Regions from separate parts of the Cedecea neteri genome, predicted to be linked through region 1. Evidence: predicted binding sites of a transcription regulator. Region 1 holds the regulator's gene; the other holds the start of a gene.

Region 1 (8,021 bases):
AGGCGAGATTACTCTGCGCCTGGCTCTTCAGATTTGTGCTTCTCTGCGGTCTCTTTGATCAGTGCCTGCAACTCACCACGCTGGTACATCTCGATGATGATATCGCAGCCGCCGACCAGCTCACCGTCCACCCACAGCTGCGGGAAAGTTGGCCAGTTGGCGTATTTTGGCAGTTCAGCGCGGATGTCCGGATTCTGCAGAATATCCACATAGGCGAAACGCTCGCCGCAGGCGGACAGAGCCTGAACGGCCTGAGCGGAGAAGCCGCAGCTCGGCAGCTTCGGGGAACCTTTCATATAGAGAAGAATCGGGTTCTCAGCGATCTGGCGTTGAATTTTTTCAATAGTGCTCATTGTCTTGCTTCCTCAAACCTTGATACGGCAATAGCCTGCCATTGTAGCCAGTTGCGCCCCGGGCAGAAAACACCATTTTTCTCAGGGTTTTTCTTCTAGCCCCGGCGAGCAAACATACTTTAAGAATAACACTTTTACGGCGCGCGAAAATGAGCAATTTGCTTCATTCGAGATCAATTAAACAGCGGATAACACCCTGGAATGGTTAATTTTTTAGCTATAGCTTCCACTTTTGGCCGTTAAATAGTATTTGCCTATTAACATTATCGGCTTTTATGCATTAGAATCGTCGGGTTTCGCAAAAATCATACGCAGGCATGATGGTTAGCATCGTGCCTTCATTTATCAGGGGATTGACGAGTGGCGCGGATAAATAAAATCTCTATCACGCTATGTGCTCTGCTATTTGCTTTGCCCTATACACCTTTGGCGCAGGCGTCTGAGCACGTCCGCCATCCTGTTGCACAAAAAGGCCATCCGGCAAAGACAACAACCAGTAAAAGCAACAAGGGTAAAGAGAAAGCAAAACCGAAGGTCAGCACAGCCTCCACCAAAAAGAAGTCCGGTAAAAAAGACACCTCACCGGCAAAAGCCAAAGTGGCTAAACGCACCACCACAGGCAAAAGCAGCACCCTCGCTAAAACCAGCAGCAAAAAAACCTCGCAGAAATTAGCCCTACAGCCAGCCTCCGCCACCGTTGCCTACACTGAAAAATGCACCCATCGTAAAGGGCATAAAAAGCAGTGCGTTAAGGTGAAGTCGGAAAAAAATCTGACCATCGCGCAGGCACATAAAGTACGCGTGCAGAAAGCGCAAAAAACGGCTATGAACAAGCTGATGGGACAAATTGGTAAGCCGTATCGCTGGGGCGGTACCTCCCCACGCACCGGTTTCGACTGCAGCGGGTTGATTTATTACGCTTATAAAGATCTGGTGAATATTCGTATTCCACGCACCGCCAATGAAATGTATCACCTGCGAGATGCCTCTTCCGTTGACCGTGGCGAACTGGAAAGCGGCGATCTGGTGTTCTTCCGTACTCAAGGGCGCGGCACCGCCGATCACGTTGGCGTTTACGTTGGCAACGGGAAGTTTATTCAGTCCCCACGCAGTGGCCGCGATATTCAGATCACCTCCCTGAGCGAAGATTACTGGCAGCGCCACTACGTGGGTGCCCGCCGGGTGATGACGCCAAAAACCATTCGTTAGTCTTATCCACGCCCTTTCGGGCTAATCAGACTGATTAAAATGTTAACAGCCCGGCAACGGGCTGTTAATTGCTGCTGACAAAGAGGGAAAAAGCGTGGTTTTTCCCTCTTTGTGGTTATCAGCTAAAAATCAATAAATTGATTTTCCTCGTTTATTTTAAAACGTCACCGGGTATTTATTTCATCACAGGTAGCTTGTCAGCAGTCTGAGCAGCCCGGCAACGGGCTGTTTTATTTTGTTGTTTCATTTCGCTTTTTCACTCACCTGTAATTTGCTAACCTTATAACCACACAAATTGTAGTTATATTGTGAAACAAAATAACAAGGAGTAAAGCAATGTCGTTCGAACTACCCGCCCTGCCCTATGCTAAAGACGCGCTGGCACCGCATATCTCAGCCGAAACCCTCGAATATCACTACGGTAAGCACCACCAGACCTACGTCACTAACCTGAACAACCTGATCAAAGGCAGCCCGTTTGAAGGCAAAACGCTGGAAGAGATCGTGAGAGGATCTGACGGCGGTATTTTCAATAACGCGGCTCAGGTCTGGAACCATACCTTCTACTGGCACTGCCTGGCGCCGAATGCCGGTGGGGAGCCGACCGGTGACGTGCTGGCCGCCATCAACCATACTTTTGGCAGCGTGGAAGCCTTTAAAAAGCAGTTCACCGAAGCGGCCATCAAAAACTTTGGCTCCGGCTGGACCTGGCTTGTGAAGAATAGCGACGGTAGCCTGGCTATCGTCTCGACTTCTAATGCAGGAACTCCGCTGACAACTGAGGCAAAACCGCTACTGACCGTGGACGTGTGGGAACACGCTTACTACATTGATTACCGCAACGCGCGCCCGGTTTATCTCGACCATTTCTGGGCGCTGGTGAACTGGAAATTTGTTGCGCAAAACCTGGCGGGCTGATTTCTATCGGTTACTTACGAAGTAGGAAGGTGACGTTTTTCTTCCTTCATCTATATATGATAAGGGCCGCTTTTCGCGGCCCTTTGTAAATCAGTGCAGGACGGCGGTAAGTGCTCCGGCAACAATCAGACTCAGTACGATAACCGTAGTCACCACGGAAAACTTCAGATCGGTACTCATTGCAAGCTCCTTTTATTTCCCTACAAAGTGTATGTGGGGTGATTTTCCCACAATTAGCGATAAAAATCCTGCTGGATTTGCGCAGATATCGGTTTTCCCTCTTCCACTTTGCCCCGGGATAAGCCAAAATCCTTCGCTAATTTACCGCGTATCGCCCGGCAACGCCCTCCTCCCGCTGTATGTCGCATCCCCGACAGGCCTGCAACCAACGTGTTGCCCCAGGAGTTAGCGAAGGCAAACGTTTAACATATGAGTTATCAGGAGTTTACGATATGGTCTGGAGTGACATCTAATGGCAACGATTAAGGACGTAGCGAAGCGCGCAAACGTTTCCACTACCACTGTGTCACATGTCATTAACAAGACCCGTTTTGTGGCGGAAGAGACGCGCAATGCCGTTTGGGCAGCCATCAAAGAGCTGCACTATTCACCGAGCGCCGTGGCGCGTAGCCTGAAGGTCAACCACACCAAATCTATCGGCCTGCTTGCGACCTCAAGCGAAGCCCCTTATTTTGCGGAAATTATTGAATCCGTTGAGAACAGCTGTTTCGCCAAAGGTTACACCCTGATTCTGGGCAACGCGCACAACAACTTTGAAAAGCAGCGCGCTTACCTGTCCATGATGGCGCAAAAACGCGTGGACGGGCTGCTGGTCATGTGTTCCGAATACCCTGACACACTGCTTTCAACCCTGGAAGAGTACCGCCATATTCCGATGGTGGTGATGGACTGGGGCGAAGCCCGCGCAGACTTTACCGATTCCGTGGTCGATAACGCCTTCCACGGCGGCTACCTCGCGGGTCGCTACCTGATTGAACGCGGCCATCGCGATATCGGTGCTATCCCGGGTCAACTGGAACGTAACACCGGCGGCGGCCGCCATGCAGGGTTCCTGAAGGCGCTTGAAGAAGCCAATATCAAAGTGCCTGATAACTGGGTAGTTCAGGGTGATTTCGAACCGGAATCGGGTTATCGCGCCATGCAGCAGCTGCTTAACCAGCCGCATCGCCCTACCGCTGTTTTCTGTGGCGGCGATATTATGGCGATGGGTGCGATTTGCGCCGCTGATGAAATGGGGCTGCGCGTGCCGCAGGACATTTCTATCATCGGCTACGACAACGTGCGCAACGCCCGCTATTTCTCTCCGGCGCTGACCACTATCCACCAGCCGAAAGAGCGCCTGGGCGAAACGGCGTTTAACATGCTGCTCGACCGTATCATTAATAAACGCGAAGAGTCGCAGACGATTGAAGTTCATCCGCGTCTGATTGAACGCCGCTCGGTGGCCGACGGCCCGTTCCGCGATTACCGCCGCTAAGCCTCTTCGGGGGCCGGGAATACGTTACCCGGCTCCTGCAACCACTCCTGATTCATCGTTTCACTATCGCCCAAATAGTCCAGCAACCAGCTCAGCGCGGGCGAAGCATCATCCTGCCGCCAGGTCAGGCAGCAGGCCGCGTCCGGGAATGGATTTTCCAGCAGCAGCTCTTTCCAGTCTCCCCTGACGAGCCACGGCTGGGCAATGTGCGTTGGCACCATACCAATGCATAATCCCGCCGTCAGGCAATCCTCCCCCGACGCCCAGTCCGGTACCACCACGCGGCGCTGGTTGTCGAGCAGCCAGGTAATGCGCTTGGGAAGTGAACGGGAGGTATCTTCCAACACCAAAGACGGCCAGGGGCGAATGTCATCATCCAGAATGATACCTTCCCGTTGCGCAAGCGGATGGCCAGCGGAAACCACGCAGCGCCAGCTAAGCGCCCCCATGTCCCGAAATGCGTAGCGCCCCCCGACCGGGATCGCCTGCGTGGCGCCAATCGCCGCCTCAACTCGCCCGTCGGCCAGCGCGTCCCACACGCCGTTGAACACTTCCTGGGAAACCCTTAATTCGATATCCGGAAAATGACGATAAAAATCCAGCACCAGCTGGCGGGTTCGCTCAGGTTTAACGATATTGTCTACTGCAATAGACAGATGCCCGCGCCAGCCGTTGGCTATCTGCTGGCACTGCTGGCGCGTTGCCATCATTTTTTTGATAACAGATCGGCCTTCTTTGAGAAAAAATGCCCCGGCGGCGGTCAGCTCAACGTCCCGATGACGCCGTTCAAACAGCGGCACGGCCAGCCATTCTTCAAGCTGCCGTACCGTATAGCTGATGGCAGACGGCACGCGATGCAACTCCTGGGCCGCACCGCTAAAGCTGCCGTTTCGCGCCACGGCATCAACCACTTCCAGCGAATATTCAGACCACATATTTCTGCCTGCAAAAAATTTGAATGCAATTTGCAAATATTAGCGTTTCACAAGCGGTTTTGCACTCCGTAGACTCCTGCCCCGTTAACCTGCTATCAAAATCAAGAGTGAAATATGCAACCATCAAAGGGATTTCTTATCTGGCTTGCGGGGCTGAGCGTGCTGGGTTTCCTGGCCACCGACATGTACCTGCCCGCCTTCGCCGCCATTCAACAAGATCTGGGTACCACCGCCTCCGCCGTGAGTGCCAGCCTGAGTCTGTTCCTCGCCGGCTTTGCTTTTGCCCAGTTGATGTGGGGCCCGCTTTCCGACCGCTTCGGGCGTAAGCCTGTGCTGTTGATTGGCCTGGCCATGTTTGCCGCCGGCTGTATCGGGATGCTTTGGGTGCAGGATGCCACCACGCTGCTGGTGCTGCGCTTTATTCAGGCCGTGGGCGTCTGCTCGGCCGCAGTTAGCTGGCAGGCCCTGGTGACCGACTATTATCCTGCCAACCGCGCTGGCCGTATTTTTGCCACCATCATGCCGCTGGTCGGGCTTTCTCCGGCGCTGGCCCCGCTGCTCGGCAGCTGGCTGCTGAACCATTTTGAATGGCAGGCCATTTTCGCCGTGCTGTTCGTGGTCGCTTTGCTGTTGATGATCCCCACGCTGCGCCTCAAGCCCCGGACTCAGCACCACGAGCAAACCGAAGACAATAAAGTCAGCTTCTTCTCTTTATTACGTTCCCGCGTTTACGGCGGCAACGTGCTGATTTACGCCGCCTGTTCCGCCAGCTTTTTCGCCTGGCTCACCGGCTCGCCGTTTATTCTGAATGAGATGGGCTACAGCCCCGCGGCAATAGGCCTGAGCTACATGCCGCAGACTGTCGCTTTCCTGGTCGGGGGCTATGGCTGCCGCAGCGCGCTGCAAAAGTGGAGCGGCAAACAGCTGCTGCCCTGGCTGCTGGCCCTGTATGCCCTGAGCGTGGTAGCCACCTGGGGCGTAGCGGTGAGTGGCCATGCTGACCTGACGCTGCTGCTTATCCCGTTCTGCGTGATGGCCGCGGCGAACGGTGCCATCTACCCTATCGTGGTTGCCTCTGCCCTGCTGCCTTTCCCACAGGCAACCGGGAAAGCCGCAGCGCTGCAAAACACCCTGCAGCTTGGGCTTTGCTTCCTGGCAAGCTTAATGGTTTCCTGGCTGGTCACGACACCGCTGCTGACCACCACCAGCGTGATGCTGGCGACAATCCTGCTTGCCGGTCTGGGCTATGCCCTGCAGCACACGGCCCAACGAGAAGCACAAAACAAGGGCCACAGCGAGTTGTCCCGCGCACAGTAACCTGCATGATAATGTGAATGTTGTGTGATTAGCTTGCTAACAATATTCCATTGAACCCTCAATTAAACGGGCTTATAGTAATTGCGGTTCTACTATAAGTCTTATCAATTTTATTTTGCGGGAGCCGGAGCGCTTTCGTTTTTCCATGGATGGCCTTTCAGTAAGGGAGAATCCCCCCTTTCTCTGTTCTACGTCGGATATCAGGCACGCGGAATTTTCCGTGAGAGTTCTCACAAGCCGAGAATAGCGTCTACGCTGTTTTAAGGTTCTGATCACAACAAGGTGATGGAGAAGCTATGAGTTCATCGTGTATAGAAGAAGTGAGCGTACGAGATAACGAATGGTATCGTATCGCAAATGAAATGCTGAGCCGGGCAGGCATTACCCTCAACGGCCCAAATCCTTTTGATATTCAGGTCAAAAATCCAAACTTTTTTAAACGCGTTCTGCAGGAAGGTTCTCTCGGCCTTGGTGAAAGCTATATGGACGGCTGGTGGGAATGCGAACGGCTGGATATCTTTTTCACCAAAGTCCTGCGTGCCGGACTGGAAAACCAACTGCCCCACCATTTCAAAGATACCCTGCGCATTGCGGCGGCAAGACTGGTTAATCTGCAGTCTAAGAAACGCGCCTGGATAGTCGGTAAAGAGCATTACGATCTTGGCAACGATCTGTTCAGCCGGATGCTGGACAAGCACATGCAATATTCCTGCGGTTACTGGAAAGACGCGACAAATCTCAGCGACGCGCAGGATGCCAAGCTCAAAATGATCTGCGAAAAACTGCAGCTTAAGCCCGGCATGAAGCTGCTGGATATCGGCTGCGGCTGGGGCGGTTTGGCCGAGTTTGCTGCGCGCAACTATGCCGTATCCGTCTTTGGCGTGACTATCTCTGCGGAACAACAAAAAATGGCCCAGGAGCGGTGCAAAGGTCTGGATGTCACCATCCTTTTGCAGGATTACCGCGATCTGAACGAACAATTTGACCGCATTGTTTCCGTCGGGATGTTTGAGCACGTCGGGCCTAAAAATTATGCCACCTACTTTGACGTTGCCGACCGCAACCTCAAGCCGGACGGCATTTTCCTGCTGCACACAATAGGTTCTAAAAGGACCGACAATAATGTCGATCCGTGGATCAATAAGTACATTTTCCCCAACGGTTGTCTGCCGTCGGTGCGGCAGATTGCCGATGCCAGCGAGCCGCATTTTGTGATGGAAGACTGGCACAACTTCGGTGCCGACTATGACAAAACGCTGATGGCCTGGTACGAACGTTTTCTGGCAACCTGGCCTGAAATCGAAGGAAACTATTCTGAGCGCTTTAAACGGATGTTTAGCTACTACCTGAATGCCTGTGCAGGTGCCTTCCGGGCACGTGACATTCAGCTCTGGCAGGTTGTTTTCAGCCGGGGCATTGAGCACGGCCTGCGCGTACCACGCTAAAATAAACCCGGTGAATGCCGGGTTTTTTCTTTTTCAATTGTCTCTCCTTGCGCACCGATGTGATTTACCTCACATGTTTAGTCCTGTCTGCGCTTAGCGGCTTGATCTGCTTAACAGATATCATTTCCTGGGATAGAAACCGGTTTCATCAATCACAGACAATCATGACATTAGCCGCATCAATGATTGCCTGCCGGAGATGGCAGGTCAGACCGTGAGGACAACGATGAAATACGCATTTCCTGAGCATTTCTGGTGGGGCAGCGCAGCCTCCGGCCCACAAACCGAGGGCGAAGCGCTGAACTTTGGCAAATCTGAAACCATCTGGGACCGATGGTTCGCCGAG
Region 2 (8,021 bases), 860 kb from region 1:
GAATCTGCCGCAGGAGACTGCTGCTTAAGGTGCGCGTGAGCAAACACGGCTGGAGAAACGGCCATAGCAGCGACAAATGCCGCCACGGTTGCGATGCGGGAGGAGATGAACGCCATATTAACTATTCCTTTTTGTTATGTGTTGAGGCGGCAAGGATACCCCCGCGTCAATACCAAGTCGAGACGGGAAAAGCTATTGTTGCTTGTCATCCGGGGCGCAAAACAGTAACTTCTGCGCTGACATTGCAGGAGGATATGATGAGCTACAATCTCGCCGATTTACCCCAGGAAGAAATGGATAAAGTTAACGTCGACCTTGCCGCTGCCGGTGTGGCGTTTAAAGAGCGCTATAACATGCCCGTTGTGGCCGAAATGGTGGAACGTGAACAACCTGAACACCTGCGGACCTGGTTCCGTGAAAAGCTGATTGCCTATCGTCTGGCCTCGGTTAATCTTTCCCGTTTGCCGTATGAACCAAAGCAAAAATAAAAACTTAAGAATTTTCTCTTTGATGCAAAACTAGTGCTACCCTCTTCCTTGTTCAGTTGACCACAAGCTTTGGCTCATCCCTCACGATTGCAGGACGCAATCGTTGGATGAAAGATTAAGGAAGAACCTATGCCACGCTGGAATGTTGCCGCTGCGCAATACGGTGCCGTTGCCGGAAATTATCAGGCCAACATCGACCACCACCTCGATTTCATTCGCTGTGCCGCCGAAGAAGGCATCGACCTACTGGTTTTCCCTCATCTCTCTTTATCCGGATTACGCCTCGACAATAACCCTCCGGCGTTTACCGATCCACTGTTCGACCCGCTCAGCGAGGCTGCTCGCAGCTACCATATGACCGTGATCGTCGGCATGTCGCTCAGTGACGAGGCGCATAGCGCAGCCGGTATGGTAGGTTTTCTGCCGGACGGGTCGCGTATCGCCTGTTGTAAACGTCCCTCTGAGGCGGCAGATATCAACGCGCAGCCTCCCGTCCCCCCACTTTTGGGGCAACGCTTTCGCAATATCGCGCTGGCCGTTTGCGCCCAGAGCGATGATGAAGCCTGGCCGCAAAGTGCGGCTAACATCGGGGCAGATCTTTACGCTACCGGCGCCGCGATGACAGAACTGAGCTACCAGCAAGACGAAATGTATATGCAGCGCTGGGCGCATAAATATGGGCTCACCATTCTGCAGGCCAATTACGCCTGGTCCGGGGCAGAACTTCGCTCTGCAGGCCGCAGCGCATGTTGGGATAATTTAGGCCAGCTCGTCGTCAGAGCCGACCAGGGCGAATTGCTGGCGATTGGCCGCCGGGATGAGAGAGGTTGGCACGGCGAGGTCATTCCTTTACGCTAGTCGCCTGAAGCCTGTTAACGGAGACTGCGATGCTGCGCATTATTGATACGGAAACCTGTGGATTACAGGGAGGCGTAGTGGAAGTGGCGTCGGTCGACATCATCGACGGCAAGATTGTAAACCCGATGAGCGATCTTGTCCGTCCTGACCGGCCAATAAGCCACCAGGCGATGGCTATCCATAAAATTACCGAAGAGATGGTGGCCGATAAACCCTGGATTGAAGACGTCATCCCCCGCTATATCGGAAGCCCCTATTACGTGGCGCACAATGCCAGTTTCGACAGCCGCATGCTGCCGGAAATGCAGGGCGACTGGATTTGCACGGTGAAGCTGGCGCGGCGCCTGTGGCCGGGCATCAAATACAGCAACATGGGCTTGTATAAATCGCTAAAACTGCATGTGGATACGCCTGCCGGGCTGCATCATCACCGCGCCTTGTTTGACTGCTATATCACCGCCGCCCTGCTGCTGAGAATTATGGATGTGTCCGGCTGGACCGCAGAAGATATGGTCACAATTACCGGGCGTCCGGCGCTGGTGACCACCATGATGTTTGGCAAATACCGGGGCAAACGCATTGCCGAAATAGCCGAAGACGATCCGGGTTATCTTCGCTGGATGCTCAACAACATCAAGGAGCTAACGCCGGATCTCCGCATGACAATAAAACATTACCTGGCCGCCAGCGCGGCCGATTAATGCACGCGCCCTGGCAGCGTCCCCTGCGTCAGGGCAATCAGGAAAGCAAACTCCAGCGCTACGCCTTCGTAAGATTTGAAGCGCCCCGACTTGCCGCCATGCCCGGAATCCATGTCGGTACAAAGCAGCAGCAAGGTCTCATCCCGCTTATAGTCGCGTAATTTGGCAACCCACTTAGCCGGCTCCCAATATTGTACCTGCGAATCATGCAGCCCGGTGGTCACTAACAAATGGGGATAAGCCTGCTCGCGAACCTGATCGTAGGGGCTGTATTGCTTCATATAGCGGTAATACTCTTCGTCCTGGGGGTTGCCCCACTCTTCAAACTCTCCGGTGGTGAGCGGAATTGACTCATCCAGCATCGTGGTTACAACGTCAACAAACGGCACCTGAGCCACCACGCCATGGAATAATTCAGGGCGCAGATTGATAGCCGTTCCCATCAGCATCCCGCCCGCGCTGCCACCCATCCCATAAAGCAGTTTAGGATCGCCATATCCCTGCCTGAGCAGCTCGTCGCATACGTCCAGATAGTCGTTAAAGGTATTCATCTTTTTCAGGTATTTACCGTCTTCATACCATTGCTGGCCCAGCTCACCACCGCCGCGTACATGGGCAATGGCGAAGACAAACCCTCTGTCCAGCAGACTTAAACGGCTGCTGCTAAAGTCAGCATCCATACTGCTGCCGTAAGATCCATAGCCATAGACCAGCAGCGGATTTTTACCCCGGCGAAAGTGTTTCCGGTGATAAACCAGTGAGACCGGCACCTGAACGCCATCCCGCGCCGTCACCCACAGATGCTCGCTGCGGTAATTGTTAGCATCAAAACCGGCAACCTGGGTTTGCTTGATAACCCGCCGTTCACCGCTGTCCATATCCAGCTCGAAAAGCGTATCCGGCGTCGTCATTGAAGAGTAACCGTAGCGCAGGTGGGAGGTCTCCGGCTCAGGATTATAGCCAAGCCAGGTGACATAGGCCGGATCGTCAAAAGCGATGCCCGTAGACTCACGCGTATGGCGATTAATCTGGCGCAGGCTGGTCAATCCCTGCTGGCGCTCGGCAACCACCAGCCAGTCGCGGAACAGCGTAAAGTCTTCAAGCATGACCTGTTCCCGTGCGGCAATCAGCGTTTCCCATTGTTTTTCGTCCCGCACGGCGCTGCGGTAGAGTCCGAAGTTTTTACCGTCTTTGTTGGAACGAATGTAGAACCCATGCTGGTAGTGATCGACCGTGTACTCATGATCTTTCCGGCGCGGGGCAAAGACTTGCGGCTCGGCGTCCGCCAGTTCGGCATCCAGTAACAAAGCCTCACTCGTCGTCGCGCTGGCAAGATGAATGACAACAAAATGCTGGGAGGTTGTTTTATGCACGCTGACGTAAAAAGCGTCATCTTTTTCTTCATACACCAGTTGGTCATCGGCCACCGGGTGGCCCAGCGTGTGCCGCCAGACCTGATAAGGCAGTAAGGTTTTCGGATGCTTGCGCACGTAGTAAAGCGTGACGGAATCATTTGCCCAAACAAAACTGGTCGAGACGTTATTCAGCAACTCCGGATACCAGTTCCCGGTTTTCAAATTACGCAGGCGAATACCGAACTGACGGCGGGAGAGATAGTCCTCCGCCAGGGCCATCACGGCATTGTCCGGCGTAATGGCAAACCCGCCCATGGTGTAGAACTCGCTATGGGCTGCACGCTGGTTGGCATCCAGCAAAACGTCCCACTCGCCCCACTCTTCTCTGACCGCGGATTGCCGCTGATAAATCGCGTACTCATTCCCTTTGTCATAAACCTGACGGTAGCGATAGCCGTTCTTCACATAAGGGGCGGAAACATCGCGAGGTGGAACGCGAGCGATCATCTCTTTGAGCAGCTGATCCTGCAGCGCGCGCTGGCTCTCCATGATCGTTTTACCGTAATCGTTTTCCTGCTCCAGGTATTTCAGCACTTCGGGATCGGTGCGGTCATCATCCCGCAGCCAGTAATAGTTATCCGTGCGGGTATCGCCATGCAACGTCATAGCGTGAGGAACTTTTTTGGCTTTTGGCGGCATCACTTTCATCATTTTCCGTTTAACACCCCGTAAGGGTGGCAAATTCAGCCGGGCTTGCAAGCGGAACATGAAAGATAAAAGAAAATGCCGGGACAGACCCGGCACAAAGTAATGGCAGGAGGATTAAACCGGGAGCGGCTGTTTTTGCTGCTGAATGTCTTGCTCAATGCCGGAGCGGACATCCGGCGGGATGTTTAGTGCATCACCCAGGGCGTTTAAATAGCTACGTTCCATAAAGTGATCGATATCGATAGCCGTGCAGCTTAGGTAATAAAGCTCGAGCGCTTCTTCCTCGTTTCTCACGCCTTGCGCGAGCTGGTGAGGATCTAAAGGCCTGTCGATAGCTCGTTCGACAAGCGCTTTGCCTTCGCCGTCGATGCCGACTTCACGCAGCTGTTGCTCAATAAACTGACGCTCTTTTGCATCAATATGGCCGTCGCTTTTCGCCGCAAAAACCAGCGCAGTGATTAATCTTTCGGTACGAACATCAACCGACGAGTGCGGCTCGCTCCCGCCTGCGGAAGCGGGCTGGTTCTGACGAACCCGCTCCTTGTATTTGTTCCATAACACGCTCCCCGCCACGGCACCGCCGCCGACCAGAAGCGCACTGGTGCCGTATTTTGTTAACAGTTTGCGGGAAGATTTGCTCGCCAGCAGTAACCCGGCTAATCCACCCAGCGCCCCCGGCACCAGAAGTTTACCGATCCCTTCAGGACCATGACCGGCTGCAGGCTGTGAAGATTGAGGGGAATTAGATTGCCCCAGGAGCGACTGAAGCTGCTGTAACCAGTTATTCATGACGGAGATCCTCTGTTGACTTAACTCGTCGAGAGTAGGCCACAGGACGTCAAGAAACGTCGGACAGCGCTAAAGATGGGAAAAGAATCGCGCCGGCTGCCCGGCGCTTACCGCAGAACCGTATTACGCGGCTTTGGTGCGCTTGCGTCCAGGGTGCTCGCTGACGTTGTCTTCTGCCGCTGGCGATTGTTCAAGCGCTGAGGACTCCGCGTCTGGCTCAGACTGGCTTACTTCAGGCTCTGGCAGCTTGCCGTTTTTCAGCACGCCCGCCAGCAGATCCTTGTTTTCCGCCATCCACATCGCCAGGGTGTCGCTCTGCCCTTCATCCAGCGCAATCGGGCTTTGCTGCAGCCAGTCGCCGAGGACTTCAGCCAGATCCAGCATTTTGTCGTAAGCGTCAGCATCCTTTTTACTGGCAAAGGCCATTTTTTCTTGTCCCTCTCTCACTACAACATATTTAATCTCGACCGCCATTTTGCAGCTCCGTTTTACCTGTTTATTTATCCAGTATATCGCCATTCATTTTATCACACAAGCCGGAAAGCCGCTGCCAACGCAAACGTTTTCGTTTATACTGCAGCGGTCTTTTTCTTTGTTAAGGCTAAATCACATGTCAACGTTGGGAACCGCTCTGCGCCCGGCAGCTACGCGAGTTATGCTGCTGGGTTCCGGTGAATTGGGTAAAGAAGTGGCCATTGAATGCCAGCGCCTCGGGGTAGAAGTTATCGCCGTCGATCGCTACGCAAATGCGCCGGCAATGCACGTCGCACACCGCAGCCACGTCATCAACATGCTGGATGCCACGGCGCTAAAAGCGCTTGTCGCCGCCGAAATGCCCGATTTTATCGTTCCTGAAATTGAAGCCATTGCCACCGATGCCCTGCTGGAGCTTGAAGCCCAGGGTCAGCGAGTGGTGCCGTGCGCCCGCGCCACCAAACTCACCATGAACCGCGAAGGGATCCGCCGCCTGGCCGCAGAAGAACTCGAACTGCCCACTTCCAGCTACCGCTTCGCCGACAGTGAAGCCGCTTTCCACCAGGCCGTGCAGGAAATTGGTTTGCCGTGCATTGTTAAACCGGTGATGAGTTCCTCCGGCAAAGGCCAGAGCTTCATCCGCACGGCCGACCAGTTGGCAAAAGCCTGGGAATACGCCCAGTTGGGCGGGCGGGCCGGGAAAGGCCGCGTCATCGTCGAAGGCGTAGTCAATTTTGATTTTGAAATCACCCTGCTAACCATCAGCGCCGTTGACGGCGTGCATTTCTGCGCGCCTATCGGCCACCGTCAGGAGGATGGCGACTACCGTGAATCCTGGCAGCCACAGCAGATGAGCGACATCGCGCTGGCAAAATCGAAAGAGATTGCTGAAAAAGTGGTTACCGCTCTGGGCGGCCACGGCCTGTTCGGCGTTGAGCTGTTTGTCTGCGGCGATGAGGTGATTTTCAGTGAAGTCTCCCCTCGCCCGCACGACACCGGCATGGTGACGTTGATTTCTCAGGATCTGTCTGAGTTTGCACTGCACGTTCGCGCCTTCCTCGGCCTGCCTGTCGGCGAAATTCGTCAGTATGGCCCTGCCGCATCGGCGGTGATCCTGCCAGAGCTGCATAGCGACAACGTTAAGTTCAGCAATGTAGGCGCGGCGCTGGGCGGTGGTTTACAGGTTCGCCTGTTTGGTAAGCCGGAGATTGCGGGTAAACGCCGTATGGGCGTGGCGCTGGCAACCGGTAACAGCGTCGATGAGGCAGTAACAAGGGCCGTGACGTCAGCCGCTCAGGTGAAAGTTGAAGGATAAAAAATCGCCCTCAAGTGAGAGCGATTGAATCATTGGGCCCGCGTACTGCGGGCTTTTTTATGGCTTACTGCTTAGCGCCTTCCACCGCTTCGCGGGCAAGCTTAGTGATACGGTCGTAGTCGCCCGCTTCCAGCGCATCGGCCGGAACCAGCCAGGAACCACCGATGCACAGCACGCTTTTCAGCGCCAGGTAATCGCGGTAGTTAGCCGGGGAGATCCCCCCGGTTGGGCAGAAACGCACCTGAGAGAATGGCCCTGCAATGGCCTGCAGCGCTTTAGTGCCGCCGTTGGCTTCAGCCGGGAAGAATTTGAACTCTTTCAGGCCGTAGTCCATCCCCAGCATCAGTTCTGAAACGGTGCTGATGCCTGGGATCAACGGAATAGTGCCTTCGGTCGCGGCTTTCAGCAGCGGCTCGGTCAGGCCCGGGCTGATGGCGAACTGCGCGCCCGCTTCAGTCACTTCCGCAAGCTGCTGTGGGTTCAGCACGGTACCCGCGCCGATGATAGCTTCAGGCACTTCTTTCGCAATCGCACGAATGGCATCGATAGCACAAGCTGTACGCAGCGTGACTTCCAGCACGCGGACGCCACCGGCCACCAGCGCTTTCGCCATCGGCACCGCATGCTCCAGCTTGTTAACAACAATAACCGGCACAACCGGACCGGTTTTCAGGATCTGTTCTGCTGTAGTTTTCCAATTTTTCATCTGAGCGCCTCTTAGCCACTTTTAATCTGTTCCGGGCAGTGCTGCCGCGGGTTTAAAATTTAATGCAGGTTGCGCCTTGTTCAGCGCCAGAAAGCTGTTCGCGCAATGCGCCGAATAACTCCCGACCGGTCCCTACGCGCTCAGCGCTGAGATCCGGGTGATAAGCAGTGCGCGCCGCAAGTACGGCTTCATCGACCAGCAACGTTAGCTCGCCCGTTTGGCCATTGACGCGAATAATGTCGCCATCCTGCACCTTCGCCAGCAGCCCGCCGTCATACGCTTCCGGGGTAACATGGATTGCGGAAGGCACCTTCCCTGAGGCACCGGACAGTCTTCCATCTGTCACCAGAGCAATTTTGAAACAGCGGTCCAATAATACTCCAAGCGGCGGCATAAGTTTATGCAATTCTGGCATGCCGTTCGCTTTTGGCCCCTGATGGCGGACGACAACAACGCAATCGCGGTCCAGTTGGCCGGCTTCAAAGGCGGGTAATACGTCATGCTGGCTTTCAAAAATAACCGCCGGCGCTTCAATCACCTGGTTATCTACCGGCACCGCAGAGGTTTTCATCACCGCCCGGCCCAGATTCCCGCTCAGCACTTTGGTTCCACCGTGGCGGGAGAACG

The links. Region 1 encodes PurR, which represses purine synthesis genes. Its sites were predicted from a motif close to CANGCAAACGTTTGCNTG; they were not measured.
Region 2: purT (formate-dependent phosphoribosylglycinamide formyltransferase) is a predicted target of PurR. The motif match lies at 5,452-5,469, and genes of this name have one in related genera.

Annotation. Positions count from the first base shown of each region.
Region 1 covers NZ_CP009459.1:2,936,402-2,944,422, reverse strand. The annotation lists gene LH86_RS13915 (Grx4 family monothiol glutaredoxin) at 9-353, opposite strand; gene LH86_RS13910 (C40 family peptidase) at 714-1,562, shown strand; gene sodB (superoxide dismutase [Fe]) at 1,899-2,480, shown strand; gene LH86_RS22600 (YnhF family membrane protein) at 2,571-2,660, opposite strand; gene purR (HTH-type transcriptional repressor PurR) at 2,953-3,978, shown strand; gene punR (DNA-binding transcriptional activator PunR) at 3,975-4,913, opposite strand; gene punC (purine nucleoside transporter PunC) at 5,028-6,230, shown strand; gene cfa (cyclopropane fatty acyl phospholipid synthase) at 6,527-7,675, shown strand; gene LH86_RS13875 (glycoside hydrolase family 1 protein) at 7,902-8,021, shown strand, end outside.
Region 2 covers NZ_CP009459.1:3,795,445-3,803,465, forward strand. The annotation lists gene yobA (CopC domain-containing protein YobA) at 1-116, opposite strand, end outside; gene LH86_RS17700 (DNA polymerase III subunit theta) at 258-488, shown strand; gene LH86_RS17705 (carbon-nitrogen hydrolase family protein) at 618-1,346, shown strand; gene exoX (exodeoxyribonuclease X) at 1,376-2,047, shown strand; gene ptrB (oligopeptidase B) at 2,044-4,101, opposite strand; gene LH86_RS17720 (tellurite resistance TerB family protein) at 4,225-4,899, opposite strand; gene LH86_RS17725 (YebG family protein) at 5,023-5,373, opposite strand; gene purT (formate-dependent phosphoribosylglycinamide formyltransferase) at 5,510-6,688, shown strand; gene kdgA (bifunctional 4-hydroxy-2-oxoglutarate aldolase/2-dehydro-3-deoxy-phosphogluconate aldolase) at 6,753-7,394, opposite strand; gene edd (phosphogluconate dehydratase) at 7,447-8,021, opposite strand, start outside.